Regions from separate parts of the Blautia sp. TF10-30 genome, predicted to be linked through region 1. Evidence: riboswitches for the same ligand, from Rfam matches in the RefSeq annotation. Region 1 holds a riboswitch; each other region holds the start of a gene.
The links. Region 1 has a riboswitch for cyclic di-GMP ahead of DXD02_RS14990 (response regulator). Riboswitches for the same ligand answer to the same signal wherever they lie in the genome.
Positions count from the first base shown of each region.

Region 2: another riboswitch for cyclic di-GMP. It lies ahead of DXD02_RS15765 (sensor histidine kinase); the one in region 1 lies ahead of DXD02_RS14990 (response regulator).
Region 3: another riboswitch for cyclic di-GMP. It lies ahead of DXD02_RS09680 (ABC transporter substrate-binding protein); the one in region 1 lies ahead of DXD02_RS14990 (response regulator).

Region 1 is NZ_QUKM01000026.1:2,205-12,266, reverse strand. Features, by position in the region: gene DXD02_RS15010 (ParA family protein) at 1-711, opposite strand, end outside; gene DXD02_RS15005 (ParB/RepB/Spo0J family partition protein) at 726-1,691, opposite strand; tRNA gene DXD02_RS14995 (tRNA-Arg) at 2,018-2,091, opposite strand; gene DXD02_RS15515 (hypothetical protein) at 2,466-2,609, opposite strand; cyclic di-GMP riboswitch class I at 2,719-2,794, shown strand; gene DXD02_RS14990 (response regulator) at 3,032-3,340, shown strand; gene DXD02_RS14985 (DUF3878 family protein) at 3,515-4,513, shown strand; gene DXD02_RS14980 (MATE family efflux transporter) at 4,814-6,145, opposite strand; gene DXD02_RS14975 (AIM24 family protein) at 6,310-7,146, opposite strand; gene DXD02_RS14970 (GNAT family N-acetyltransferase) at 7,342-7,911, shown strand; gene DXD02_RS14965 (hypothetical protein) at 7,908-8,465, shown strand; gene DXD02_RS14960 (class I SAM-dependent methyltransferase) at 8,452-9,057, shown strand; gene DXD02_RS15630 (hypothetical protein) at 9,130-9,546, shown strand; gene DXD02_RS14950 (peptide deformylase) at 9,588-9,998, shown strand; gene DXD02_RS14945 (maltose acetyltransferase domain-containing protein) at 10,042-10,062, shown strand, end outside.
Region 2 is NZ_QUKM01000003.1:286,246-296,307, forward strand. Features, by position in the region: gene DXD02_RS05230 (transporter substrate-binding domain-containing protein) at 1-2,666, opposite strand, end outside; gene DXD02_RS15760 (response regulator) at 2,797-3,099, opposite strand; gene DXD02_RS15765 (sensor histidine kinase) at 3,096-4,829, opposite strand; cyclic di-GMP riboswitch class I at 4,966-5,041, opposite strand; gene DXD02_RS05245 (helix-turn-helix domain-containing protein) at 5,177-5,509, opposite strand; gene DXD02_RS16070 (hypothetical protein) at 5,774-6,196, opposite strand; partial or broken gene DXD02_RS05250 (hypothetical protein) at 6,708-8,594, opposite strand; gene DXD02_RS05255 (hypothetical protein) at 8,750-8,983, opposite strand; gene DXD02_RS05260 (radical SAM mobile pair protein B) at 9,028-9,936, opposite strand; gene DXD02_RS05265 (radical SAM mobile pair protein A) at 9,924-10,062, opposite strand, start outside.
Region 3 is NZ_QUKM01000009.1:43,674-53,735, forward strand. Features, by position in the region: gene DXD02_RS09660 (glycoside hydrolase family 3 protein) at 1-1,620, shown strand, start outside; gene DXD02_RS09665 (glycoside hydrolase family 3 N-terminal domain-containing protein) at 1,621-4,035, shown strand; gene DXD02_RS16385 (helix-turn-helix domain-containing protein) at 4,059-4,265, opposite strand; cyclic di-GMP riboswitch class I at 4,712-4,787, shown strand; gene DXD02_RS09680 (ABC transporter substrate-binding protein) at 4,887-6,731, shown strand; gene DXD02_RS09685 (ATP-binding protein) at 6,734-9,028, shown strand; gene DXD02_RS09690 (substrate-binding periplasmic protein) at 9,088-9,903, shown strand; gene DXD02_RS09695 (ATP-binding protein) at 9,887-10,062, shown strand, end outside.

The sequences.
Region 1 (10,062 bases):
GTAGATACTTTTTCCTTCCGCACTGGTCTCAGCAGCTTTTACAGACATCGGGATCACATTTTCAAATACCTCAATCTGACTTCCGTAGGTTGTATGTACTCTTGATGCAATGTCCCTTGCGTAATTGGTTCTGAAATCTACCATAGTCAGGAGAATGCCCTCAATCGCCAGTTTCCGATTCAATCTTTTCTTTACTGTAAGAATGGTCTTAATCAGCTGTTGAAGTCCTTTAACAGGCAGATATGCGGCCTGTACAGGTATCAGCACGGAATCGGAAGAAACCAGTGCATTGATTGTCATCATACCAAGACTTGGCATACAGTCGATCAGGATATAATCGTATCGGGATCTTATCGCATCGATATATTCTTTCATGATCATTTCTCTGCTCATAACATTTCCCATCGTTACTTCCAGTGCGGAAAGCTCAATATTTGCTGGAAGCAGATCTACATTTTCCTGATGATGTAAGATACCATCTTCCAGATTAATATCTTCTTCATTGATAACATCCATCATCATTGTTGCCAGTGTAATTCGAAGATCATCCGGTTCTTCATATCCAAGACTTGCTGTTAAACTCCCCTGCGGATCTGCATCAATCAACAGTACTTTTTTACCTTCTCTTGCCAGTCCAATACCTACATTTACGGTTGTGGTGGTCTTGCCGACTCCACCTTTCTGGTTTACTACGGATATAACTTTACACATGATTTCTTCCTCCTTTAACTTTCCCATGATTCTTTTTTCCATAATTTCAGCAGTGCCAGTATTTCCCGTTTCATCATTGCCGGTGTATAGGAATTTGGAAAATACTTGTGTAACTGCTCGTTTGTGAATGCCACTCTTGTGATCTCACCCTTTTTAACTTCACACATGATTTCTTCCATCTTTTCCAGCGATAACTGTTTTTCTTTACTCAGCTGCTTTATCCGCTGAGCCTGTGAGAGTGACGGAATCGCCTGTGCATAATCCATTGCTTTAAGCAGTTCTCTTTGTTCATTTTCTTTCAGTGCTGCTATTTCCACAGCCGGGCAAAAAGAAATAATTTCATCATCCAGCTTCTGCAACATTTCTGGTATCAGCTTTGTCAGTGAAATATAACGCTGCACTTGTTTTGGGCTATCACCACAATCCTCACTGATAATATCTATCGAATGTTTTCTTGTTTTTTTGTGGTCAACTTGGCTCTTTTTTCGACCACTTTTTCTTTTCAATACGTCATTCTTTAATTTGTAAGCAAAAGCCTTTTCACTGTAGCTGATCCGTTCTCTATGAAGATTCGAATCCACCATGCTTAAGATGGAATCATCTTCACTTAATACCCGGATGATCACCGGTACTTTACGGTATCCAAGTTTCTCTGCAGCATGTTTTCTTCTGTGACCGGATATGATTTCATAGTAGCCATCCGGTACCGGTCTGACGATCAGCGGATTTAAGATTCCATATTTCTCAATGCTTTCCTGCAGAAGAAACATTTCCTTATCATCTTTCACCTGAAACGGATGCTCCTTAAAAGGGCGGAGACGTTCAATCTCAATTTCTATGATTCTTTCTTCTTTTTCTCCTGATTGTCTGTTTGCATCAGTCATCTTGACTCCTTTCCTCCAGGATTCAGGAAATAAAAAATGCCTGCCTGGAACTTTTGTTGTAAGAAAAGTTCCAAACAGACATTGCCGTTTGACTATTAGCTGTAGCTAATAGAATTGAATACTGTTTCAGCTAATTTATGTTTGCAGGTTTCGGAGAGATTGTTTCTTTTCCTGCCTTTTCTCTGATTTACATCCCCAAATAAGGGGTGACAACAGAGCGGAACCCAAATGTTAGCTGGACTCTTGAAAAACCATGTTTGCAAACCGGTGATTTTGATTAGCTGTCAGCTAACAAAAATCGGATTGTGTTAGCTGGAAATGGATCATTTTGAATGGAATTTCATGCCACGAACGTGATTAGAAAATAAGAAAAGCGTTCGCTGTCAGCTAATCCAGCTAACATTTTCGAACGCTTTGAAGCCCGTCGCCAAGAGGATTTGAACCTCCGACCCCTCGCTTAGGAGGCGAGTGCTCTATCCAGCTGAGCTATGACGACACATGCCGCAAACCCTTGATTTTACTGGGTTTCTGGGATTTTTCCCTTCGGCCATATATAAGATTATCAACTCTTTTTCGAGTTGTCAATCTACAGATTTTTTTACTTTGGTAACATTAGAACGTTCCCCAAATTGGGGAATGCTTTGTTGTCACCTTTGGCATTTTTCAGAATAGATTCGAACTGAAAGTTGTTTTTCATTTTTTCCCTTTGGGGAATGCCTCGGCTTTCTCTTAGGAGGGGGACGCTCTATCCTGCTGAGCTACAGAAACAAGAATTATAAATGTTTCAGCCAGGTCAGAAACAAAAATATTATACTATATTTTTGCTGCTTTTTCAAGACGAAACACATACTTGCGATTCCGCAGTTTACTTCAGGAATTTTCCATTGTGAGTACCTGATAAATTCTCTTATAGGCTTTTTCATAGGTCCAGCAGCCTTCGACATTGTTGTAGTATTCATTATTTTTTTCGACAACATATTCTAAATCGTTTTCTGTTATGAGTCTGTATTTCATCGTACACCTCCAATGTTAAAAACAGTAATCTGCCAAAATCCAGAGGTCATTATATCATATTCCGATGGGAAAGGAGAAGAGAGTCTTACAGCAATGAATTAAAATAAAAAAAGAATCTCGGCAAAGCAGTCGAAAGGCTGTGACGCAAAGCTACAGGGCCTGTAAAATGGCAGCCAGCTGCGTAAATATGGAACATTTCTTATAAAATAAATAGGGAGAAATGACTCAAATGCACGGTAGGAGAATCTATGGTGCTTTTTTATTGCCTGCGAAAAGAAAATACGAGAGGAGGAGTTTGCATTTTCCCGCCATCCGGCGATCACCGCATTTACGAGCATGAACGTGGAGACACCGACCATCATGGCGTATCTGTTTGACCACCCGCTGTATCTGGTGGCACTGATTGCAGGTGTGCTGCTGTTCTGCTTGCGGAGGATAATGCACTGAATGCAGAGGTTGCGACGGAGCTGCTTGGAAGCTTCGGCCTTGTCGTGGACTGGGCGGAGAATGGTTCCAAGGCCGTGGATCAGTTTGAAGCGTCGGATCCGGGAAGCTATTTTGCGATCTTCATGGATATGCAGATGCCGGTGATGGATGGCATCGAGGCGACGAAAAAAATTCGAAACAGTGTGCGTGAGGACAATGATGTTCCGATTTTTGCGATGACAGCAAATACCTTTGCAACGGACCGCAAGCGGTGCGCGGACGCGGGCATATTCCGAAACCGGTGAATTTAAAAGAGATTCAGACGACGCTGGACGAGAAAGTGCGGACGGCATGCGCCGGATAACGGGACGGATTAATAACAGAAAAATTTGGAGAAGGGGCTCTACTGCTTTGGATTGCAGTGGAGCCTTTTTATGGTGTATCATAGGAAGTAAAAGAAAACAGGGGAGAATCACGGAATGGAAATTGCAGAAAATATCACATGGACCGAGGAACTGGAAAGGCTGGATGTGCTTCTTTCGCAGGGGCAGTTCGAGCTGCTGCTTCCGGGTGAGCGGTACGGGGGAGGAGAAAAGGAGATCTGGCTTGTCTATCTGATGAACGATGCGGCAGAGAGCTTTCTCGTTTTTCATGACGCGGAGCTGACGGGAACGTATCAGAAGGAATACGAGGGAGAAATAGATGCTGCACTGGAAAAAGACGGGGAGCAGTACGTTCTGATCGTGCGGCAGAAAGAGACGGTGTGCACGCTGTTTTTCAGCCGCCTTTCACTGGAAGTGCATCTGTTTGATTACGGAAAAACGGGTCATTTCTGGGTGGACGGATACGAGTATCTGCGGCAGATTGAGTTCCGTATTGCGATCCTGCGGGACAAGCTGGAATACCTCGGCGAGGCGTTCTGCACCGAGGAAGAAATGCGTCTGGCATCGCTGGCCAATTTCCCGCCGCTCAATTTCTGCTGCTACCCGGCCGTGCCGGATCAGTATCTCGTACCGTCATGCCCGTGGTGGGAAGCGACGGAAGAGGCAATTACGGAGATGAAAAAACTGGCATCGGAGGCAGGCGATAAAGTGCTGCTGTGGTATCTTGCACTTTATGAAAAATGGCAGGGAAAACTCCTCGCAAAACAGATCGCAAAACTGCTGCATACGAGCCGCCACGCGAAAGTCGTGGATTTACTGGAAAAAAAACTGGCCCGCGAAGCACAGAATTATCCGAAACGACGCTTCACCGGCGAAGAAGGAACCCAGATCCGAAAAATCCAGGAGCAGGCAATGAAACGGAAAAAGATACTGGAAGCCGAAGGAAAACGCGCATCATTGCTGCGCGAGGAGCCATTCTTTTATGCACGGGATTCGGTGGAATATAAGGTCCATCTGATGATCTGGGGAACGAGAGGGAAAGAGCGGGTTGTGGAGGTTGAGACGTTTAAAATTTCCAGAACGCAACGGCAATGATCAGCTCCTTTACGGATGAGCCGGAAGTGATTCAGTTTTAATACCAGTAGACAAGAAGTCCCCCGCTTCTAAAGTGGTGGGATGAATTGTTAAAAGAAACATAACGGCAGTGGCGGGCGGAGAGAAATCGGTATCCTCCACAGACATGAGGCAAGTCACAGTCGAACTATTTTCGACATGTCAGACTCCGTGAAAATACCGACTGTGAATTGAAACAAGGGATAAGGTAAAATAGAAAGCGCTTATTTGAGGCGGGAATGAAATCTCAAATAAGCGCTTTTTCTATACGCTGCCGCCAAGTCAGGCTGCGGGCAGTTTATAATATTTCGATGTATGCTGGCGGTAGAGCAGCAGCAATCCGCGGATGCAGAGCTCGATAGCCATGGCGATCCACATGCCGCGCAGGCCGAGCGGGGTGATGAGAAGCACCGCGAGACCGAGGCGGATGACCCAGATGCTGCCAAGGTTCAGAAGGCTTGGCACAAACGTATCGCCTGTTCCGCGGAGGGCTCCGGCGGCAACGATGGAAGCGCCGAAAAACGGCTCGGCGAGCAGTTCGATGCGGAGTACCTCGGCGGCAAACGAGCGCACCTGCGGGTCAGGAGTCAGAATGCTAAAGACGAACGGACAGAAGATCATCATCAGACCTCCAGTGATGGCCATCAGGACTGCGCCCATGGCAATGCAGATATTTCCGTAGCGTTTCGCCAGCTTGTAATTTCCGGCGCCGTAGCTTCTGCCGACGAGCGTTGTCGCGGCGGAACCGATGCCGTAGCCTGGCATGTAGCAGAGGCCTTCGGCGGTGACGGCGAACGAATTGGCCGCAATCGCAATGGAGCCGAGCGGGGCAATCAGCATGGTGGCAGCAACCATGGCGCTGTTCATCGCGATTTCCTGTACGGCAACCGGCACACCAATTTTGAATGCAGTTTTCAGAATTTTCGTATCAAAAACCGTTTTTTCCTTCCGGCGGAGACGCAGCCGCGGATTGCGGACACAACAGAACCAGGCACCCGTGAGGCTGATGACGGCGCAGGCCAGCATCGTTCCCATACCGGCACCCATGACACCGAAAACCGGAATCAAAAGAGCATTGAAAATGATATCGAGCACGCACATGACGGCATTTAAAATACTGGGCGTCACCATATCACCGCTGCACTGCAGGAAGGACGACATCAGCGAGTTGAGCTGGGAAAACGGAAGCATGATGGCAAACATCATAAAATAGAGCGTGGCATTCCGCCGGATCTCCTGCGCACCGCCGAGCCACCCCGGCAGCGGATGACTGATCAGAAGCCCGATCAGGCACAAAACAGCCGACACAACAAGCGCGGACGCGATGCCATGCCGCACAACATCCCTTGCCTTCTTGTCATGATTTCCCCCGATCTGATGCGCTACCTGAACAGAAAAACCGGCTGAAACCGCATAAATCGTACCGCTGAGGAGCCACGTCGTCGACGAAACCAGTCCGATCGCCGCCGAAGCATTCGCCCCAAGCGCGCCGACCATCGCGGAATCAATGTATTGCATCGCAATCGTAGTAATCTGTGTAAGAATCGCAGGCAGACTTAATCGCCCGACCTGCTGAATCTGCGGTTTCAGTTCAGTCCAGTTTATTCTATTCATCATTTTCTCCAGAACATGTATTTTATCGTATGGTTTTTCTTAAGAATGTAAAGATAAATGCGTATTTTACGCTAACATGTTTTGAAGAAAGTGTCAATCAAAAACGAGGTTTAATTTGACTTTTTTCTATGCGTATTAGGCATAGGGGCGGAGAGGATTCGAATTTAATTTTCCGGCGGAAGGTTGTTCTTCACAGCGGGGTTCGCCTGGGTCGTGTTGGTTGCAGTCGGCAGGGAATCTGTCGGGGCGACCGGGCTCATGAGGACGCGGCCGGTTCCGCGGTAGACGTTGACGAGGCCTTCACCGCTGACGGCGGATCCGACGAGGGTTCCGGTGGAGCGCTCTACGGTGAAATCAAGGTTGGAGGACCAGCAGACGGCGAGGTTTCCATCGATTTTCAGTTCGTCGTTTTCGAGTTCGACTTCGATCAGCTCGTCCTCAGGTACGTTGCTTTCGAGGGCAACGGCGCCTCTGCCGACGAGGCTCAGATTGAAGAAGCCTTCGCCGCCGAGGACAGCGGAGGAAATGCTCTTGCGGGCGGTCAGTTTGGTTTTGACTCTGCCGTCGCAGGCGAGGAACATGCCGTCCTCAATCGTCATTCCGGAGGAGCCCCATTTCTCGACATCCACAAGAATGATGTATTTGTAGGTCGGTTCCAGCACGAGATATCCGTCGCCGACGTACTCCGGTTTTACGGCAGATTCCTTTGTCATGGCGCCTTTGATGGCCTTTCCGAACAGGTCGCCGATCCCTTTGATTCCGGCGGTCGCCTGTACATGGCCGCCCATCCACTGCATCGCACCGGACTGGATAATCGCGGAGTGCTCCTTGTCCAGTTCAATGACAACCTGGCGGCGGCGCACATTCATTTTGCTCATGTAATACTCCTCCATGGCAGTCATCGGCGAGACGCTGGAATCCTGGAGATATTCCATGACGTGGAAATTTTCGATGGACTTGGTGAATTTCCGGTTTTCGTTTTCGAGATTTAAAATTTTCATAGGCACGTTCCTTTCTTTCATTAAGAAGAAAAATAGTGATCCGTCTTGTTTCTTTTATTATACAGGAAAGAAAGCAAAGAGCACAGAAAAATTTAGAAAAAAAGGAAATCTGGAAATCATGTTGTCCATTTTTCAGCGGAGTGATAAGATAAAGTTCAGAAAACGCAAGCAGTACGGTCAGAGGAGGAATTTATTATGAGTACAATTACTGTCAGAGATGCAAAAATAGAGGATGCCGCACGCATTCTGGAGATTTATGCTTATTATGTAGAATACACCGTCATTTCTTTCGAGTGGGACGTGCCGTCTCTGGAAGAATTTGAGAACCGCATGCGTGATATCATGAAAAAATATCCATACCTCGTCATCGAGCAGGATGGAAAAATCGAAGGTTATGCATACGCACATGCCTTTGTCGGCCGCGCCGCATACGACTGGTCGAGCGAGCTGACCATTTATCTCGATCACAATGCAAGAAAAGGAGGCCTTGGCCGGAGACTGTATGAAGAGCTGGCGGACCGCCTGAAAAAAATGGGCATTCTGAACCTCTACGCCTGCATCGGCTATCCGCAGGTCGAGGATGAATATCTGACGAAAAACAGCGCCGAGTTCCATGCGCATCTCGGATTCGAACTCGTGGGAACCTTCCACAACTGCGGCTACAAATTCGACCGCTGGTACGATATGGTCTGGATGGAAAAAATCATCGGCGAGCCGCACGCGGGACAGCCGGCAGTAAAATCATATAGTGAGATAAAAGAATGAGCACAATAACAACGTATACAAGAAAACATTTTGACCCTGTGCATCCCGCTCCGGAACTGCTCTGTGTGGAGGATTTTGCGCATGCGCTGCCGATGATCTGCCGCGGAAACGGCCATGTGACGACGTTCTGGTCAGTGGGAGAGCACTGCATCTGCTGTGCGAAAGAGGCGGCCGCGCGCGGCTATTCCCGGCGGCTGGTGCTGGCGTGCCTTCTGCATGACGCGAGCGAGTGTTACATGTCGGACGTGCCGCGGCCATTAAAACAGGAAATGCCGTGGTACCGCGAGATCGAGGACCATCTGCTTTCGGTGATTTATGAGAAATATCTTGGCAGTGATCTGACGGCGGAGGAGCAGCGGATGATGAAACAGATCGACAATGATCTGCTGTGGTACGATCTGACAAATCTGCTGGAGGAACCGCAGGCGGGGGATGCGCCGAAACTTCACATCACGCTGGACTACACGGTGCGGCCGTTTGCTGCAGTGGAGAAAGAATATCTGGAATTATTTGAACAGTATCAGTATCGGGAGACGGGCGATGAGAGAAGATAAAAACGAGAACCGCTGGGACAGATTGCTTCAGATCCACACAATGGGGCGGGACGACAGCCGGTCGGATCTGTACCGGTATCCGTATGAGCCGACCCCATACTGCGCGCTGGAGCGGATGGCAAACACAGGGATGATCCGAAAGGGAAATACGCTGCTCGATTACGGATGCGGAAAGGGCCGCGTGGATTTCTTCTTATCGGCGCAGACCCGGTGCCGGTCCATCGGTGTGGAGTATGATGACCGGATTTATGCGAAGGCAATGGAAAACAAAAAGGCGGCGGCCTCTGGTGCGCGGACGGAGTTTGTGCTGGAGAGCGCCGAAAATTTTCCCGTTCCTGTGGAAGTGGACCGGGTGTATTTTTTTAACCCGTTTTCGCTTGAAATCTTAAGAAAAGCGATGGCAAGACTGCTGGAATCGTACTACGAAAATCCGCGGGAGATCCAGCTGTTTTTCTATTACCCGTCGGATGCTTATATCTCGTATCTGATGACGGTGCCGGAACTGGAATTTCTCGATGAGATCGACTGTATGGATCTGTTTCCGGGCGGGGACAGCCGGGAGCGGGTTGTGATTTTTACGATTCAGGAATAAAAAGTTTTGTAACAGCAAAAACCGTGTGGAATACAAAAAAGCATGAATTATATTTGACGAAAGGGCGTTTTTATGAAATATCAGGTAATGCGAATTGAGGAAGACCTTGATTTCGGCTGTGAGGAGCGCGGTGCCGACGAGCCTGTCATGGCAGTTGTTGTTTTGAAAGATGAAAACGGAACAGAATCGCGCATCCGCCAGGAGGATCAGATGCTGTATGACTGGAACATCGAGGAGGGCGACACCGTTATTCTGAATGAAAACGGCGAATTGCGAAAAGTACTCTCCGGTGATTGGACGCAGAATTGCAATTCGAAAAATGTAGATACGACAAAATTCGTCAACATGATGCAGGTTGTCAAAGCCGGAAAACAGATCGACTGGATCTGCCCGTTCTGCGGCGGAAAAGTAGAACGACTGGAGCAGGAAGGCGGAAAAACCGTGATCGGATGCACATCGTGCGATATGCGGATTCAAATAGAAAATTAAACGATTTCGGCCTTTAAGGCCGAAAGAGAAAGGAAACACAAATGGTAAAACCAATTATGAGAGACGTTCTCTTCCTCGGACAGAAATCCATCCCGGCGACAGAGGAAGATCTGCAGGTGGGAAGAGATCTGCAGGACACACTGGCAGCAAACCGCGAGGCATGCGTCGGCATGGCGGCAAATATGATCGGCGTGAAAAAACGCATCATCATCGTAAACGCCGGATTCCGCGACATCATCATGTTCAACCCGGTGATCGTCCGCAAAAGCGGCCCCTACGAAACAGAAGAAGGTTGCCTCTCCCTGCCAGGCGTGCGGAAAACAAAGCGGTACCAGAACATCGAAATCGAATACTACGACTGGAATTGGAAAAAACAACGCCAAAAATTCACCGGCTGGCCAGCCCAGATCTGCCAGCATGAGATGGATCATCTGGAAGGGATACTTATTTAGATCCTACAGCAGACAGGAGGACAGTATGACAGACAGAGAATGAATGGTAAAAGGAATCATTTAC
Region 2 (10,062 bases), on a different contig from region 1:
TTCATTGCCCTGATTGCTTTTGCCGCTTCATAACCATTCATTTCAGGCATCATGATATCCATCAGGATTACATCAAATGTGCCTTCCGGATGATTTCTGAAAATCTCAACAGCATTCTTTCCATCCACAGCTCTTTCTACATTCATCCCGAACTCTTCCAACTGCACGGCAGCAATCTCTGCATTCAGTTCATTATCCTCTGCAAGAAGGACATTCACACCTGTAAGATTTACCTTTTCAGAAAAACCTGTGTCTGCCTTATTACATTCCTTATCTGTAATTTCCAAAGGAATATCCACAACAAATGTGGTTCCCTCATGCTTTTTACTCTGCACGGAAATGGTTCCACCCATCATATCTACATACTTCTTTACGATAGCCATCCCCAGTCCAACTCCATGGTACTGCGTTCTCACATCGGAATCTTCCTGTGCAAATTCCTCAAAAACTTCTTTTGTAAATTCCTCACTCATGCCAATACCAGTGTCCGAAATGCGGTAACGCATATTTATATATCCATCCCCGCCCTTCTCCTGACACCGGGCTTCAAATGTAATCGTTCCTCCATCCGGAGTGTATTTTACGGCATTGCTCAGAATATTGACCAGCACATCGCGCAGGCGTGCAGGATCCGCAAGTACATTCGGAATCTTTGCATCTTCACGCTGAATCTTAAAGTTGATATCCCTGTTCGTAAGAAAGCCTTTTATAATATCCAATGCAGAATCTGTAATGTTTTTCACATCCGCCGGTACCGGATTGTATTTCACTTTTCCACTTTCGATGCGGGTCAGATCTAATACATCATTGATCAGCGACAGTAAATGCTCTGAGCTTTCGTCAATCTTTTCCAGACAATTTTTCACTTCGTCTGACGGATTGTTTTTCATTGCAATACCGGTAAATCCTATGATTGCATTCATCGGTGTCCTCATATCATGGGACATATGTGACAGAAATGCTGTTTTTGCCTTGTTTGCAGCCTGTGCATGCTCTGCCAGTTCCGCCATTTCCTCAGCTTTCTTCTGGGCCGCCTTCTGAGCTTTTTTTCTTGCACTGAGACGCACCATTGTCCCAGCCATAGCAGTCAGCAGCCATCCAAAAATAAGAAGAACCCAAACAGTAACAACAGGATGCAGACGGATCCAGTCAACAAGTGTAAGCTCTGTTGCTTTGTATGTGGTATACTGTGCTGCAAGATCTTCAACAAGATTTTGGGGCATGGCATACATTGCTTTCGTCAGAATACCAGCCAGCGCATGGTTCTCAGTTGATGAAATTACCATGCGGTAGGTGAATGTAGGCTGTTCCAGCAGAGTATATGTCATGGTGCCCGTAGTGTCACTGTTCACAAACGCCTGTGCCATGTAATAGTAGACGAAGGCAGCATCTGCTTTACCCTCACGGACAGCTTCCATCATTTCCTGTCGGGTACTGCACATCAGTTTTTCTGCACCGGGTGCCATTGCATCTTCAATGGAATTTGATGCTGTCTGGTCAACAGTAGTAACAACATTAATTTTTCCATCAAAGTCACGCCGTGTCACCCTTGCCAGCTGCATCGTAATGAAAGGTGCAGTAATCCCCCATTTTTTCGTCTCAGCATAGTTATCTGTTTCCAGGCGCGCATCGATGCTCATATCTGTGGTTTCCTTATTTTTCTGATAAGCAATATACTCATCTCTGGTGGCAGGTGTAAGAAACTCATAGGAAATCCCGGCATAGTCTGCAATTTTCCGGAAGTAATCCGGGATAATACCCTTCATCTCACCATTTTCATTATAAGAATATGGATAACGGGTCGGATCACACAGAACATGAAGCGGGTTGTCCTTGGAATACTGTGAAATAATACTTTTTTCTTTCTCCGTATATTCCAGATTCTTAGTTTCGATGCTTTCATAATTTTTATTATAAAGTGTCGTTTTCCAGTCACCCTCAACTGCATTCATCTGGTCGATTGCATAATTGATCTCATTCAGCAATTCTGTATTACCTTTTTTAACCATGACATAGAAATCGCTGCTGTCAAATTTATCCACGATACGCTCATTGTTTGTTTTTCTCAGAGAACTAGCAGCAATAGCATCAACATTTCCACTCTGAAGAGCTTCCTCCATCTCTGCTGTCGTATCAAAATAAAATGGATCATATGTAAATCCTTTGTTGCCTGCAAAATCCGCAAAACTCTTTATCTCGGAGCTTCCATTCAAAAACGCCACACGCATACCGTTGTAAGTACTGTAATTGCCATCCACAATCGTGCTGTTGTCACTGCGGACGGTCAGAATCCCATTATTGGTTCCGATCGGACGTGAAAAATCAAACTTTTCTTCTCTTTCCGGTGTTTTGCGGGGAGATGTTACCATATCAATCTCGCCATCTTCAAGCATCTGCTGCATATCATCCCAGCTCTTATCATATCCGACATATTCGTAATCTACATCCCAATAACGGGCCATCAGCCGAAGAAAATCATAGCCATACCCACTGCGGTTGCCTTCTTCATCCATCACATGATAACGATCCATGGCAAAGAAACCGACTTTGACAGTTTCATGCTGCGAACTGTCCTCGGCTGCATATGCAGTCTGGGGAGAAAATATCATACACACGCATACAAAAGCCAGTAATACTGCCACATATTTCTTTGCTCTCGAAATCATATTAAATCTCCTGTCTGTCTGTCTGTCTGTCTGTCTGTCTGTCTGTCTGTCTGTCAAATATATTTCTCTATACATCTCCTTGTCAACCTCCTGGTTTAATAAAATTGCACTACCGCATCAAATCCATTTGTCACTGTTCAGTGACCTGCGGTTCGGTGCCCCCCCCGCCGGATTTTATGCTTCTGATTGTCTTTTCCAGTACCGTCATCTCAACCGGTTTTGAAACATGTGCATTCATACCGGCTGACAGAGAATGCTGGATATCCTCGGAAAATGCATTCGCAGTCATGGCAATGATCGGAATCGTCTTTGCCAGTTCATGGGAGCTTCTGCGGATTGCCTTTGTTGCCTCATAACCATTCATAACAGGCATCTGCACATCCATCAGGATCATGTCATAATCCCCCGGAGCAGACTGTTCAAATGCTTTCAAAACCTCTTCACCATTTTCACAGATGGTACATTCTGCTCATCTGTGTCTTCTTGTGCCGCCAGAGCAACTGTTCTATCCTCTGCAATTCTCAGCTCTATGAGAACCTCAAAACAACTTCCCTGTCCCAGTTCACTCTCCACATCAATGGTACCTCCCATTGCTTCAACCAGATTTCTGGTAATAGCCATTCCAAGACCGGTTCCCTGGATCTTATTCGTCACAGAATTTTCGGCACGGGTAAAAGCATCAAAGATTTTATCTTTGAAATCTGCTGACATTCCTATTCCATTATCCCTGACTAAGAAACGGTACTTTGCATAGACGGATGAATTTGTTTCACATTCTTCTACCAGAAACTGAATTTCTCCACCTTCCTGCGTGTACTTCACTGCATTAGAAAGCAGGTTGCTGAAAATCTGCATCAGGCGAAGCTGATCCCCGTTCACCCACTCATGTCGGATATTTTTCTTTGTTGTAAGAATCTGTTTCTTTTCATCTATCTGTGAATGAAATAGATTATTGATTTCCTGTATAAAATTCAGAATAGAGAAATCATCGTATTTAAAAACTGTTTTTCCTGCCTCAATTTTGCTCATATCCAGAATATCATTAATAATCCCTAACAGATGCTGGGATGAAACATCTATTTTATCTGCATACTCTATTACTTTATCTTTATTTCCTGCATCATGTCTTATTAATGACGTCATACCAATAACTGCATTCATAGGAGTACGTATATCATGTGACATATTAAACAGAAAATTAGATTTTTCAACACTGGCTGTTTTCGCCTGCTCCAATGCTTTCTGCAGTTTTTTATTTAATTTCACTACTGTGTTTTCCGATTCCTGTGTCCTGTGCAGTAACATAATCATAAAAACAAATCCAGTTAAAAGCAAAACAATCAGTAAACCGCAGCCCCATAGTCTATATAACTTTTCATTGCTATTCCATCCGTTTTCAGGCATCACTTCCAGAACCCATTGACTGTCACCTAATTCGAAAGTATATGTGACAGGATCAATCATTTCCACACCTGAGCCATACACTTCTTCGTATGTTTCATCCCACGGTGCAATACTTTTAGACAACTTATATTCATAGCTAAAATCGGTAAGTGACTTTATAGAATCAGCGAATATATCCGGTACACGAATAATTACAATTGTAAATCCCCAAAATGTCCTTTCGCCATTTTTCTGCTCCACATACACCGGATTTCTTACAGCAATCCCCGTTCCACCCTGTTTCAAAGAAAATGGTCCCTGCATGGTTATCACATCATTGTCTCTGGCATAACAAGATATCTTTCCTCGTTCTTTATCATGAATAAGATCTATCTTTCCAGCCTTATTTCCGTCTTCCGGATAAATCTCAGTCACTACGCCGTCTGGTGCGATCTGAATACTCTGGACATAATCTGCCATCATATTCTCCGCAACTTTCGAGAACATGGAAATTTTTCCGTTTTCACTAATAACAATCTGTTCAAAACTATTTGTAATATCAATTCCCCTCACGATATCAGCCTTCATATGATCTGCATACGTTACTGCGTTTAATTCAGCTCTTGACCTTATCAAATACCTTTGACTGCTATCCGCACGAATGCCTATATTCACCAGAACAACCAAACCGATCATCAATACAAATACCGGTATCCATAACTCTTTTTTTATCCTAAATGTATTTTTTCGTTCCTGTGCTGACTTAATTTTCTTCCACATAACCGATTTCCTTTACACCTGCGTTTTTATCTACTTCATTTTATATTTTAGCAGCCACCAATTATTGCCTGTTTTAGTTTCTTTTTAATCTCCAAAAATGAAAAAAGCATTGTCATTGCAGACAATGCATCTTTAACGTGGCAACTGGCTACCATTTTACAGGCCCTATAGCTTTGCGTCGCAGACTTTCATCTGTTTTGCCGTTTTTCTTATTATAGCTTTTAAACATATGAAAAAAAACTGGTTTTATTATACTCTAATGCTCGACTATGTACAAGAAAAACATTACCGTTTTAACGCCTAAAAACAAAAGAAGAACAGCCGATACATATACTCGAACTGTTCTCCTACTTCCGAAGTCCACGCAGCATTGACATTACTGTTTCCTGCTCATTTGTACTCAGATTGTTCCATATCCTTAAAACTTCTTTCTGTTTTTCTGTCAGATTCTCTGAATTACCTTCCTGAAAAAACTGTGATAATGTCACGTCCAAAGCTGCACATATTTTTTCAAGTGTAATCAGCGACGGCAGGTTTTCCTGCGCCATGATTCTTCCCAGTGATGACTGGGAAATTCCCGACAGCTGCGATAATCTATATTTATTGATATCACGCTTTTCACACAAAAATGTTATTTTATCCGCAATATACTTCTCTATCTGCAAGTAACTATACCTCATTTCCGCTATTACATGTTCTTATTGTACCTGTAATAATGAAAAAATATTAGTAATCAACTTTGCAAGTATTCATTCCCATTATAGGAAGTATACGGATAAAAAAATATAAAGATACTTTCGTTTCCGCAAAAGTCATTTTCGCTTATATCGTTTTTATAATAGCACAGACAGTTATGTTTGTCACATAAAAGTTTGAAACCTCAAACAAAAAAATAAGCCTGCCATCATCCGCAGATTTCTCCACAGACAACAGCAGGCTTCCTACTATCTCATCAACTCATTCACTTTTCTCTGCACTGCCCCATAATCATATCCCGCAGCCTGCAGTCTCTTCTTTCTGTCCCCGCCGTTCCCCCACTTTCCGGCAATGACTTCCTTTGCTACAGTTTCCACACTCTTTTTGTTGCTACTTTTCACCAGCTCATTCACCTTCGCCTGCACTGCCGGATAATCATACCCTGCAGCCTGCAGTCTCTTCTTTCTGTCCTCGCCGTTCCCCCACTTTCCGGCAATCACTTCCTTCGCCACAGCTTCCACACTTTTCTTTCCTGTACCAGGATTCCCGCTGGTTCCTTTCACAGCCTTCTCATACTGCGGAGCCGCATATCCGCGGATATATCCCCATCCCAGGGGGATCACCCTTCTGTCAACCTTTTCACCCCGGTTACCTTCAATAGCAGTAATCATTCCCACCGGAAACCTCCTCCACAAAACCGATATGGTCACTGTACCCGTCATTCGGCTGTGTGGCCTTGTCCCAGTTATACACAATCACATAACCCGGCTCCGGCGTGATGGTTCCGTCTTCGATCCAGATCCCCATCTCCCTGAAGATCTTCACGTGTTCCTCCACGCCGCACTCCCTGCCGATCAGCTCACTGCATCCTGCCCTGATCCCTGCAGCAGACACACAGGTATCACACCATTCATCCGAATACTGCACCGCATATCCTCTGGGAAGCGGCTTCACACTATTATACAAGTCAATAATCTCCCTAAACTTTCCATTGGCCTCACTGAATCCCAGCCATCCCCTCATCACATCCAGAACACTCTCAGCAGTCTTTGCCATAGCCTCACATCCCCCTTCATCAAATCTTGTCAGTTCATACTGACGGATCACCTTCATGCAGTCTTCCACATAGGAAAAAGAAGTGGCATACCCGTCGGCACGGATGGTTTCCAGATACTCCTGCGAATCCCGGAAAACATTCACATCCAGTCCTCCGCCAATGGCAAATCTCGTGGTATAATCCTCCACCTCAAGCTTTCCGTCCCAGGCTTCCCCAGCCGCCATTGCCTGTCCGCTGACAGAAGCAATGCAGTCTCCCACATCAACCGTACCGCTGCCATACTCCATCCAGAGATACACATTGAATATATTCGTATAATTGGCAACGATCTTCTCAATGGGATAATACAGCGACAAAATATGTTTCCCGGAATGCCAGGTCTCCACCGGACAATGCTCCACAATCTCCTCATTATTAAATTCAAAGACCACATGGCAGACCGCCTGTCCGTCCTCCTGCCACTTCACCGGCAGGCTCACATCCACAGAAACCTCCGAACCACTCCCGGTTCCGGATCCGGAATCCGAGCCACCAGCGACATCATCCGTACTCCCTGTATTCTCATTCCCAGAAGTATTTCCAACTTCATTCCCTGCCGCATCATTTTCAGAACTTCCTGCATCCGATGTCTCCCCGGTTCCATCAGAACCACCCGTACCACTTCCAGTTCCACTGCCGCTTCCGCCCGGAAATGGAATCACCACAGTCCCGGAAGCCTCCGCAGACCGTTCCACCGGATCCGCAGCCACATCCACAACAACCTGCGCAAAAAACTGCATGTGGTTTTCCTCAGAAGAAGCAAACTGGATACTGATCAGCTTCACCTTCGTCTGCCCGATCTCATGCGCGGAAGCATTGGTAAACGTATGGATCCCGATCTTCCCGGTCTTCGCATTGTCTTCAATCTGATTCAGCAGTCCCGAAATATTCTTGTCATTCCTTGACTTCGCCTGATCCAGCCTCGGGTTCTTCCCCACACATTTCAGGCTCTGCTTTCCCCCGATTTTCTGTCTGATGGAAGTGATACAGGTGATCTGTCCCTCATCCGCCTGTCCTCCCGCAAATGTCAGCACATCCCCTGGATCCAGGGCAGGGTTCCCGATGGTATCCGAATCAAACGGCACATACCGGATCACAGACAGATCTGCCAGGATATTCCTGCACAGCATCTCCCTGGTCTCCTTTAACCCAAACTGCAGAAGCGGGTTCACACCCAGGTTCATGGTCAGCCCATTATCCGGATCCAGAGCATAATACTCTGCAATCTGCGTCTGCTTGTTGGTGGAACTCACTGCCGTGTATCTGGTAATAAAATCCGAAAAGCTGGAAGAAAACCGGTGTCTCTGCTCCACCTTCATCACAGGATCCTTCCCGTACTTTCTCAGTTTCAGCTTTCCCTCCCTGTTAATAATAAAGAAACCTCCCAGAACCTGTGCCACATAAAACAGCACATCCCGGCAGGTCTCAATATCATTTTCAGTATAAACAGAAAGCGTCACCCCGCCATTCGGCATGGCATCAATCTCCGCCCTCTTATTCGCAAACTCCACTTTACACCGCTTACAGCACAAAGCAATAAAATCATAAGCAGTCCCCACAGTCTCAAACCCGTTGAAACTCTTATCAAACCGCAGCATAAAATCATAGGCTTTCAGTTCCAGGCACTTTGCCAGACGGTTCGCCTCACTGACCTCAAAAACTCCCATCGGCACATTTTCCACCGAATCATCCGCCAGCACCAGATGAAACACCAGCGTCACCTGAGCATCCTCCAGCGTATACCTGTCAATGTCACTCAGAAGCGTGATCCCCATCTCCGCCGCATACACCGTCCCCAGTTCAATTTCCGTGCTTCCACAGCACTGCCTGGAAATATACCCGGAACCCTTCACAATCTCCTTCGCCCCGAACTCATACGTCATTCCGCCTCTGGTAACGATCGTACCCGTCCAGTAATATTTTCTTGTATTGCTCTTCACAGCTCTCAGAAACCCATCCGATACCGGATACATCCCGCCACCTCCATTTCCTCACGAAAAAAGCACCAGCCAACCAGGTGACCGATGCCTTCGTAAATATAATCATTCTATCTGTTATAAGTCCAATGTTTCAGGTAGCATTCATGCAGTTCTTCTGTTGTTTTACAGCAGTCTGCAATCTCTTTTCCCTATGATATCCACTGACACGTTTCCCTGCGGAATGTATCAACATCCAAAGCATGAAATTTATATGTTCCACCCCGTCTGTGCATCACTTCATCATCACACTGGAACTCAAAATAATCATCCCCTGGAACACAGAAGGACAGTCTTCCATCTTCCAGAATAACAGGAGCCACCGCAATATTTTTCATCTGCGGCATATATGGCTGTTCAAACCAATACGCTTTCCTCTCATCCATTTCTCTTCATCTCCATGATAGCCACCTTCCCTGCAAACTTGAAGTTAGCGATTTCTTTTTCCGGTATTCTCTGTCCCACGGATTTCCTCATGATAGAAATAATCTACGATCACCGGATGTCCCTGCGGGACTCTGCCATAAGGCATTTCATTATCCACAAAGGCACAATCATACTTCTTAGCCATTTTCTCAGCTTTTACTTCAAGTGCTTCAAAGTAGCTGCGGTTATGCTTGTTATAGATCTCGTCGTAAAGTGGTACAAGATCAGGATATTTTCCGGCGATATAATCCATAATTGTCTTTTTGAAACCGCCTCGAAGATTGAGATTTTCGAGCCAGAACAGATCGCACTGATCCTTTACCCGCTCAAAGATTGCTTCAAAATCCGTGATACTGGGGAATACCGGGGATACGAAACAGACTGTACGGATACCTGCTTCATATACCTGCTTCATAGCAGAGATACGGCGCTCAATGCTCGAAGCAGAATCCATATCGTTCTTGAAATTTTCATCTAGTGTGTTGATCGACCATGAAACGGTTACATGTCCAAGCTTCTTCAGCAGATCAATATCCCGTACCACAAGATCCGACTTTGTGCAGATCAGAATATCTGCGTCACTGCCGATCAGCTGCTCCAGAAGTTTTCTGGTATTCCCGAATTGCTCCTCCTGTGGATTGTAGCCATCTGTCACAGAACCGATGACCACCCGCTGTCCGGCATATTTCTTCGGATTTTTAATTTCCGGCCAATGCTTCACATCAAGGAAAGTGCCCCATTCCTCCTTGTGCCCGGTAAAGCGCTTCATAAAAGAAGCATAGCAATACTTGCAGGCATGTGTACAGCCCACATAGGGATTGACCGAGTAACCGCCTACCGGCAGACTAGACTTAGTCATGATGTTCTTTGTTTCCACCTCACGAATGAGGATTCCATTTATTACTTCTTCCATGATTTCTGTACCTCTAACACTTTATTAAATTCTTCCGGCATTTCCTGAATCATATTTTCATCCCCTATGATAGGGACAAGGTCTTCCTTCATAAACACCGGAATGCCGAGTGCGTGTGCCTGATCC
Region 3 (10,062 bases), on a different contig from region 1:
AAGGCAAATGGAAGTACAGGATATACGAAAAGCCCGGTAACGGTGTATCAGGAAGACATTTATCTGGGGTATCGCTATTTTGATACTTTTCGGAAACAGGTATTGTACCCCTTTGGATATGGAATGTCTTACACATCGTTTACGATTCTTCCGAAAGAGATGAAACAGGAAAAAGAAGAGGTGGAATTTATTACGGAGGTAACAAATTCCGGAAATTATGCAGGAAAAGAAACGATACAGCTTTATTTGTCCTGTTCTGGTACAGAGTCGGAAAAACCGGAAAAAGAATTAAAAGGCTTTGCAAAAACGAGACTTCTTGCTCCGGGGGAGAAACAGAATATTTCGATTCGAATATCCATGCAGGATCTGGCAGGATATGTTGAGACATCTGCATCATATATCCTGGAAAAGGGAAAATATCAGTTTTTTATCGGAAATTCATCCCGTGAGACAATTTTTGCAGGAAAAATCCAGATAAGAGAAGATTACGTAATTAAAAAATGTGTGAATCGTCTTTGCGTACAAAACTGCAATGTAGAGCATTTGCAGGTACTATCTGCAAGAGAAGGACGAAAAAAGGTCCGAATGCATGAAAAGAAAAAAGAAGAGACCGATGGTTTAAAAGAGCAGGAAAGATATGATCTTTTACGGGATGAAATGGAACAAGTAAAAAATTTCAGTATCGAACAGCTGGCTGCATTGTGTGTGGGGTATGGACCTGGAATTCCATTTGCAGCGTTCAGCAAACAGGAACAGCCGGAAACCATATTGGATGGTCAGGGAAATCCACTGACCAAAAACGATCATCCAGTCGGAGCAAAAGGATATGTCTCCCCGGCTATGCCAGAAAAAGGTATTCATTCCATTTTTTATAAAGATGGACCGGCAGGTGTGGGAACGGGGGCCTGGCCAACGGCTATGCTGATTTCCTGCGCATTCAATAAAGAACTGTGGGAAGCGTTTGGAAATGCGGTTGGCGCAGAGTGCGAAAAGAAAGCGGTTGACGTATGGCTGGCACCAGCAGTCAATCTGCACCGGAATCCGCTTTGCGGGCGAAATTTTGAATATTTTTCGGAGGATCCTTATCTGACCGGAATCTGTGCGGTCCAGATTACAAAGGGCGTTCAGGAAAATCATCCTGTCCGCGTCTGCCCCAAACATTTTGCCGTGAATGAACAGGAAACGTATCGAAGAGGAAGTGCGAAGAAGCGGTACGATGCGGTAGATTCCATCCTTACGGAACGTGCATTGCGGGAACTTTATCTGAAACCTTTTGAAATGTTGGTTCGAGATGCCGGAGTATCTTTTATTATGACATCGTTTAATAAAATTAATGGGGTTCTTGCAGCTGGAAATCGAGATTTGTGTACGCATATTTTACGGGAAGAATGGAACTTTGATGGTGTTGTCGTTACTGACTGGGGCGATATGGATATTGTCGCAGATGGCGGCGATGCTGTGGCAGCGGGAAATGATATCGTGATGCCGGGTGGCCCGCCGGTGATCCGGCAGATTTTGCAGGCCTATCAGGAGAGACGGATTACCAGAAAAGATCTGGAAAGGAGTGTTGCAAGATTGTTACATGTTCTGAAGTTATTTGAGAAAGGGGAGCGTATTTAAATGAAATCATATAGGGATCATACACTGGGTGCCAAAGAAAGAGCCTCTCTTCTGCTCAAAGAAATGAGCCTTGACGAAAAGATGGCACAGATTAACTGTGTTTTTCCTTTTGATCAGGATGCCTATAACTTTGAAAAAATTCAGCAGGAGACAAAATACGGAATGGGAGAAGTAAGCACGCTGGAAATGCGCAGGATGGAGACACTTGATGAAGTGGCTGCATGGCAGAGAAAAGTGCAGAAGATTGTGATGGAAAACAGTGCCCATCAAATACCGGCAATCTTTCATATGGAAGGATTGTGCGGGGCCTTCATTCAGGACTCCACCAGTTTTCCGTCTGGGATTGGCAGGGGAGCAAGCTTTGATCCCAAGCTGGAAGAACAGATTGCAGAAATTGTGAGCAGACAGGAAACGGCCTGTGGTATTACCCATATACTGGCACCGGTTCTGGATGTGGCAAGAGATCCGCGTATGGGCCGTTTTGGAGAAAGTTATGGAGAAGATGCTTCCCTTGTAAGTGCGATGGGGGCAGCGTATACGAAAGGAATACAAAAGAATACAGTTGCTTCAAGAAAAGCAGAAAGTGTGGCAAAACATTTTGTGGCTTTTCATAATTCGCAGGGTGGAATTCATGGAACACACAGCGAAACGCCGACGCGACTTTTAGAAGAAGTGTTTGCAAAACCTTTCCAGGCAGCAATCACAGAGTCAGATCTGAAAGGTATTATGCCTTGTTATTGCTCTGTGAATGGAGAAGATGTATCTGCTTCTCATAACATGCTTACGAAACTGCTTCGGGAAAAAATGGGATTTGACGGCATGTGCATCAGCGATTACGGTGCAGTGGGAAATGCGCATAGTGTACATCATATTGGAGAAACATTTGAAGAAGCCGGTGCGATGTGTCTTCATGCGGGAATGGATATCGAGATGCCGTCCTGTACTGGCTATAATGAGAAATTAAAAGAGATGTTTTCAAGTGGAAAACTGGATATCCATATTTTGGATACAGCGGTTTTGCGGGTTCTGGAGGGAAAATTCAGAATGGGCTTATTTGAAAATCCCTATGCGCTGGAAGGAAAAGAGCTTCATGCTCTTGTAATGCAGGAAGCAGACAGGAACACTTCCCTGCGGTCGGCCAGAGAATCCATGGTACTGCTGAAAAATGACGGCGTATTGCCGATTGCGGCAAAAGGGAAAAAAATCGCGGTGATCGGACCGCATGCCGGGTATGCCAGAAAAATGTTTGGTGGATACACACATATGTGCATGATGGAGTCTACCTATGCGATTGCCAATTCTATTGCAGGTGTAAGCGGAGTTGTACAGGCAGATGCAGATGAGATTATTACGGTTCCGGGAACCAATATTCAATCTGATGAGACAGAGCAGTTTGATCAGATCCTGAAAAGACAGAAACCGCAATGCAGAAATCTGTATGAAGAATTCCAAATCCGCTTTCCGGAAAGTGAGATTTTATATGCATATGGCTATCCGATTGCAGGAAACGACGAAAGTCATTTTGAAGAAGCGCTGCAGGCAGCAAAGCAGGTAGACATTGTGATACTGACGCTTGGCGGTAAGCACGGAACGTGTTCCATGGCATCAATGGGAGAAGGAATTGACAGTACTGATATTAACCTTCCAAAATGTCAGGATGCATTTATTCGCAAGGCTGCGCAGCTTGGAAAACCATTGGTTGGCGTTCACTTTGATGGAAGACCGATTTCCAGTGATGCTGCAGAGGAATATTTAGATGCTATTCTGGAAGCATGGAGTCCATCGGAAACAGGAGCAGAAGCAGTAGTTGATATTTTAACCGGAATATATAATCCGGGAGGAAAACTTCCGGTTACCGTTGCTTATGGAGTGGGACAGCTTCCGGTTTATTACAATCATCCATATGGTTCCTCCTGGGATCAGAGCGGCAGTATCGGTTTTGCCAATTATGTGAATATGCCGCACAGACCGAGATATTATTTTGGATACGGACTGTCGTATACAACATTTACATATTCGGATTTACATATCTCGATGGGAAATGAAAAGGCAGCAGATACGGTTCAGATCTCCTGCGCTGTTGAGAACACGGGAAGCTGTGAAGGAGATGAGGTCGTCCAGCTTTATTTACGAGATGAATATGCCAGCCTGACAAGACCAGTAAAAGAACTGGCAGGTTTTAAGCGCATTCACCTGCGAAAGGGCGAAAAGAAAACGGTATGCTTTGAGGTGAAAACGGATCAAATGGCTTTTCTGGACATTGATATGCACTGGAAAGTGGAAAAAGGACGATATGCAGTAGAGGTCGGAAGTTCTTCAGAAGATATTCGTTTAAGAGGAAGCTACTGTGTGAAAGAAAATAAATGGGTTGCGGGAAGAAACAGAGCGTTTTGGGCAAGTGCCGCAGCGAAATAAAAAGAACAGAACCGGATGCCATTTTATACAAAGCGGCATTCGGTTCTATTCTTGCGGTATTCCCGTGGGGAGCAGTTCATTTTTTCACGGAAACATTTTCCGAAATAGGACTGCTGGCTGAAGCCGGTCTGCAGGGCGATCTGTCCGATGGGAAGTGTGGTTTCTGTTATCTCCGTGATTTGTTTTCTATGTTTTGGCAATATCTTAATAATTTCTGCAGATATTTTCATATTATTTTTTCGATATAATAAGTATATTTGTTGTAAAAAGGATTGTAAAGGTAGTCCAAATGGACAATAATAGTTTATCACATACAACGTGGAATTGTAAGTACCATATGAACCAGAGCAGGAAAACCTGCCGTCGCTGATCACACTTGAAAAAATATGTGCAGCTTTGGGCGTGACATTATCGCAGTTTTTTCAGGAAGATAATTCAGAGAATCTGACAGAAAAACAGAAAGAAGTTCTAGGGATATGGAACGATCTGAGTACAAATAAGCAGGAAACAGTAATGTCAATGTTGCGTGGACTTCGGAAGTAGGAGAACAGTTCGAGTATATGTATCGGCTGTTCTTTTTTTGTTTTTGAACGTTAAAATGTTAATTTTTTTCTTGTGTATAGTAGAACACTAAAGTATAATAAAATCAGTTTTTTGCATAAGATTAAAGCTATAATAAGGAAATTGGCAAACCAGATGAAAGTCTGGGACGCAAAGCTACAGGGCCTTTAAAATGGCAGCCAGTTGCATAAAATGAGGTGCACTGTCTGTCTGACGGTGCTTTTTTACGGTGTTATTTCATAGACGTAACAATAATGATTTTATCAGGAAAGAATGAGGAAAATAAAAGTATGAAAAAGGCAAAACGTTGTCTGATAGCAGTGGTGTCAGGTGTACTTGTAGCATCTGCTGTCTTGTCTGGATGTGGACAGTCAAAGAAAGAAGTATCTATAAATGATGATCATCTTACCGTTTATCTGTGGGAAAATCGTTTGATGAAAAATATTGCACCCTATATCCATGAACAGTTTCCAGATCAGGATATTGAATTTATTATAGGTAACAATGATACCGATTTATACAGTTATTTTAAAGAACATGATGAATTACCGGATATTATAACAGTACGTCGATTTTCTGGAACAGATGCACAGGACTTACAGCCTTATCTTATGGATTTTGCTTCTTATGATGTTGTTTCCAAGTATTATTCTTATGCGGTGCAATATTATAAGAATGCGGAGGATGAAATCCAGTGGCTGCCAATCTGTGGTATTCCGCAGACGATCATTGCCAACAAAACACTGTTTGATCAGTATGGCGTAAAGATTCCAGAAAATTATGAGGAATATGTACAGGCATGTCAGCAGTTTTATGATAATGGCATAAAACCGTATTCCATGGATCTTGGTGAAGACTGGTCTAATAATGAAATCATCCAGGCTGCAGCAATCGGTGAGTTTACAAGCCTGGATGGTATTGAATGGCGAAACGGTGCAGAGACTGCAGCGGATGAAGTAAAGTTTGATGATGTATTATGGAAACGTATTTTTTCAGAAACCAGTCAGTTTCTTAAGGACTCGCATTTTGGTAAAGAAGATATCAATATTGATATCAATACAGGAACCCAGATGTTTGTCGAAGGAAAATCAGCAATGTTTCATGGACATCCGACGGTTATGCAGCAGCTGCAGAAACAGATGGATGCGGAGCTGATCCGTATTCCTTACTTTTCACAGACATCGGATGAATCCTATGTGTACATGACTCCGTCCTTAAACATTGCATTTAACAAAAACCTGGAAAAAGACCGGGAGAAACTGGATACTGCGCTGGATGTGCTGGATTGTATGATTTCAGAAGAGGGGCAAAAGCTGATTGCGGATGGAAGCGGTGTTATTTCATTGAATACAGATGTTCCAACCATGATGCAGGATGTGCCTGGACTGGAAGAGGAAATTAATAATAATGCTGTTTATATCCGATATTCCGCCCAAAAATCATTTGATGCAAGTCTTGAGGCTGTTCACGGATTACTGTCAGGGGAAATGGATGAAATACAGGCTTATGATACTTTTCGCAGTGTAATGAATCGTAAAGATCCAGAAGAAAAAGCAACGGTGAATTTTGAAAATGAATATTCCATTTCACTGAACGATAGAAATGGCCGTGATGCAGCATCTTCCATTTTAACTACGATCAGAGAAGAAAATGATGCACAGCTGGCTCTGGCACCATATTATTATTTCACTTCTTCTATGTACAAAGGAGAATGCACCAGCAGCCGGGTTGGCATGATGACAGCGAAGAGTTCAGATACACCATTATATGTTGCAAAAATCAATGGTAAACAGGTTTATGAACTCGTGGAAAATTATCTTGCTGATGCTGATGAGAATTTTTACGTAACCAATAAATACGAATTACCAATTGCATCCGGTATGAAAATGATCGTCAATCAAGAGGAAAGTGGATTTTCGTTAAAGGACTTAACAGTTAATGATAAGAAAATAGACAAAGAAAAGGAATACTCGATTCTTCTTACAGACACCACAATGTCTGTTTTGAAAAAAATAAATCTGAAATGTGAGATTGAGCAGCTTAAAGATACAACATTATCAAGTGCATGGACCGAAGCAATGTCAAATGGACAGCAGCCGTCAGCACCGGAAGACTATATAGAGGTTGAACAGTAAAAGTGGAGATAGAACAAAAGGTAAACAAAAGAAAAAAAATAACAAGGCTGTTGCTTATACTACTTATGATTCTTTTAAGCTTAGTTTGTATCAAGTATCTTATAAGTAAGTCTAATAAGTATATCAGCGAAAATGGAAAAAGCAGTATGGGAGCTGTTGTTGAACAGATACAGCAGACCTATGATCTTCAGGTGAGTGGATACTACAGCCAGCTGCAGTTGGTTGAGGAATTCTTACTTCATGAGAGGGAACTGTCTCTTGAAACGGATACGAACAAAAATTTCTTTGAAGCATGGGAAAAAGAATCGGAAAGTACTCTTATATTCCTTCAGGAAAATGGTCAGGCAATATCAGCAGGTGGAACAAAAATGCGGATTGATATGCCAAGTAAACTTCTGCTGGACTTAAAGAACGGATACAATATTGGAAAACTGGTGCGTTTTGATTATGATCAGAAGAAAAAAGACGGTTATCTGGTTGCGATTCCATGTCAGGAATACACGATCAATGGAGAAACTTATACGGCAATTGGAACTGTGTATGATCATTCGAAACTGGATTCCATGTTAAAATTGAAAGGTTATCATGGAAAAGCATATTTGTTCATGCTGGATCATGACGGAAATATTACGTATACGAACCAGAGTGGAGATAAATACCTGCGTAATTATTCTTTGTTAAAACATTTAAAAGGGGAACAGGCTATTACAGAAGAAGAGGCTGATTTGTTCAAAAAGAAGTTTGATAACAGAGAATTCGGAGTTGCACTTTTGGGAAAACAGAACCCCTATTATCTGGGGTATTGCCCGATAGAAAGCAACAACACCATTTTGGTGTGCATTGTGGCCAAGGGAGTTGTGGACAATGTGCTGATGGATTACCAGAAAACGGTGTTGTTTACAACAATACTCATGGCAGGTTTTATACTTTTACTTTTTGCCGGATTATTCTACAGTATTTCCAGACTTAGTCTTGCAGATCAAAAAGCAGAATATGAAAAAAGAAATAATGAACTTCATTTACAAACAATGAAGGAAATGGAAGTAGTCAATCAAAAACTGAAAAAGGCAAAGAACGTTGCAACAGAGGCTTTACAGACAGCTGAAAATGCAAATAAGGCGAAAACGGATTTCCTGTCTAATATGTCACATGATATTCGTACTCCTATGAATGCAATCATTGGTATCACATCTTTGATCAGACATGATGCAGGTAATAAAGTAAAAGTTATAGAGTATGCAGATAAAATAGATATTTCATCGCAGCATCTGTTGGGAATTATCAATGACGTTCTGGATATGAGCAAGATTGAGGCGGGAAAAACAGTCTTCAAATATTCTGACTTTTCTATTCTGGATCTTGTACAGGAACTTAACACTATATTTCATACTCAAATATATGACAAGCAGCAGACCCTTACAATCATAAAAGAAAATATTCAGCATGAGTGGGTGAATGGGGATCAGGTTCACCTGATGCAGATTTTCAGCAACCTGCTTTCCAATGCAGTGAAGTATACCCAGGAAGGTGGGAAAATTCAGTTCTTTGTAGAAGAATGTGAGACAAAGTCATCTGTCTATGCAAAGTACCGTTTCTTAGTTAGCGATAATGGTATGGGAATGTCGGCAGATTTCAAGGATACAATTTTTGATGCGTTTACCCGTGCGGAAAGTTCCCTTACAAATAAAATACAGGGAACAGGACTTGGAATGGCGATTACTAAGAATCTGGTTGAGGCAATGGGAGGTACCATTGATGTGGAGAGTGAATTGGGACAGGGAAGCTGTTTTGAGGTTCTCTTGGATCTGAAAATTGCAGAGGATAGAACGGTTGCTCTGGCGGCACAAGAAGAAACAGATGAGCAGGATGGTAATATCCTTCAAGGAATGAGATTCCTGTGTGCAGAGGATAATGAGCTGAACGCAGAGATCCTGACGGAACTGTTAAAGATTGAAGGTGCGGAATGTACCATCTGTGAAAATGGCGAAGAGATTTTGAAAGCATTTGAGCAGTCTGCTCCAGGTGATTATGACATGATCCTGATGGATGTGCAGATGCCTGTTATGAATGGTTATGAGGCAACGAAGGCAATCCGCAAAAGTTCCCATAAACTGGCAAAAACGATTCCGATTATTGCCATGACTGCCAATGCATTCTCAGAAGACATTCAGCATTCCCTTGCGGCTGGCATGAATGCACATGTTTCAAAACCGGTTGAGATGAAGGTGCTGGAAAAGACGATAAGAAGTATAAAATCAGGCGGGGGGGGTACCGAACCACAGGTCACTGTACAGTGACGAATGGAAAGTAACCGGACATAGAAGAATCAAAAAGGATAGTTAGGGATGGACAGAAAATGAAAGGAAAAAGAATGATTGCAGGCATTCTGCTTGCGGGAATTTTAGCAGTCACCCTGGCAGGGTGTAAAAACACAGATAACACGAAAGAAAAAACCGAAAAGCCTGTTATTACCCTCGGCAGCGACAGCTATCCACCATACAATTATCTGAATGAGGATGGTGTACCGACGGGAATCGATGTAGAACTGGCTGCGGAAGCTTTCAAAAGAATGGGATATCAGGTGGAGGTTGTCCAGATCAACTGGGAGAAGAAAAAAGAACTGGTGGAGAGCGGAGAGATTGACTGTATCATGGGCTGCTTTTCCATGGAAGGACGCCTTGACGATTACCGCTGGGCGGGACCATATATAGCAAGCCGTCAGGTGGTTGCTGTAAATGAGAATAGTGATATCTATAAACTGAGTGATCTGGAGGGTAAGAACTTGGCTGTTCAGTCCACAACCAAACCGGAAGGCATCTTTCTGAACCGGACGGATCAGAGAATCCCCAAGCTGGGCAATCTGATCAGTCTGGGACACAGGGAGCTGATCTATACATTTCTTGGGAAAGGATATGTAGATGCAGTCGCCGCACATGAGGAATCTATTGTCCAGTATATGAAGGATTATGATACAAGCTTCCGCATCCTTGAAGAACCTTTGATGGTTGTGGGGATAGGAGTTGCTTTTGCAAAAGAGGATGACAGGGGAATCTGTGAGCAGATGGATCAGACACTGGAAGAAATGCGCCAGGATGGCACATCCCTGAAAATTATTGAAAAATATCTGGATGATCCCCAGAAGTATCTGGAGGTGGATGATCTTGGATATTAAGAGAAAGAAAAAAGAAAAACGAATCCAGCTATTCGGTGGTCTGATTGGAATCTGTGTGGCTGTAGTTTCTCTGTTTTATTTCTTTCATGCGGAGAAAGCGGAAGCAGAGAAAAGAATGGTAGAGATTGTAAATTATGTCAAAGTGCAGTGTTCCACCTA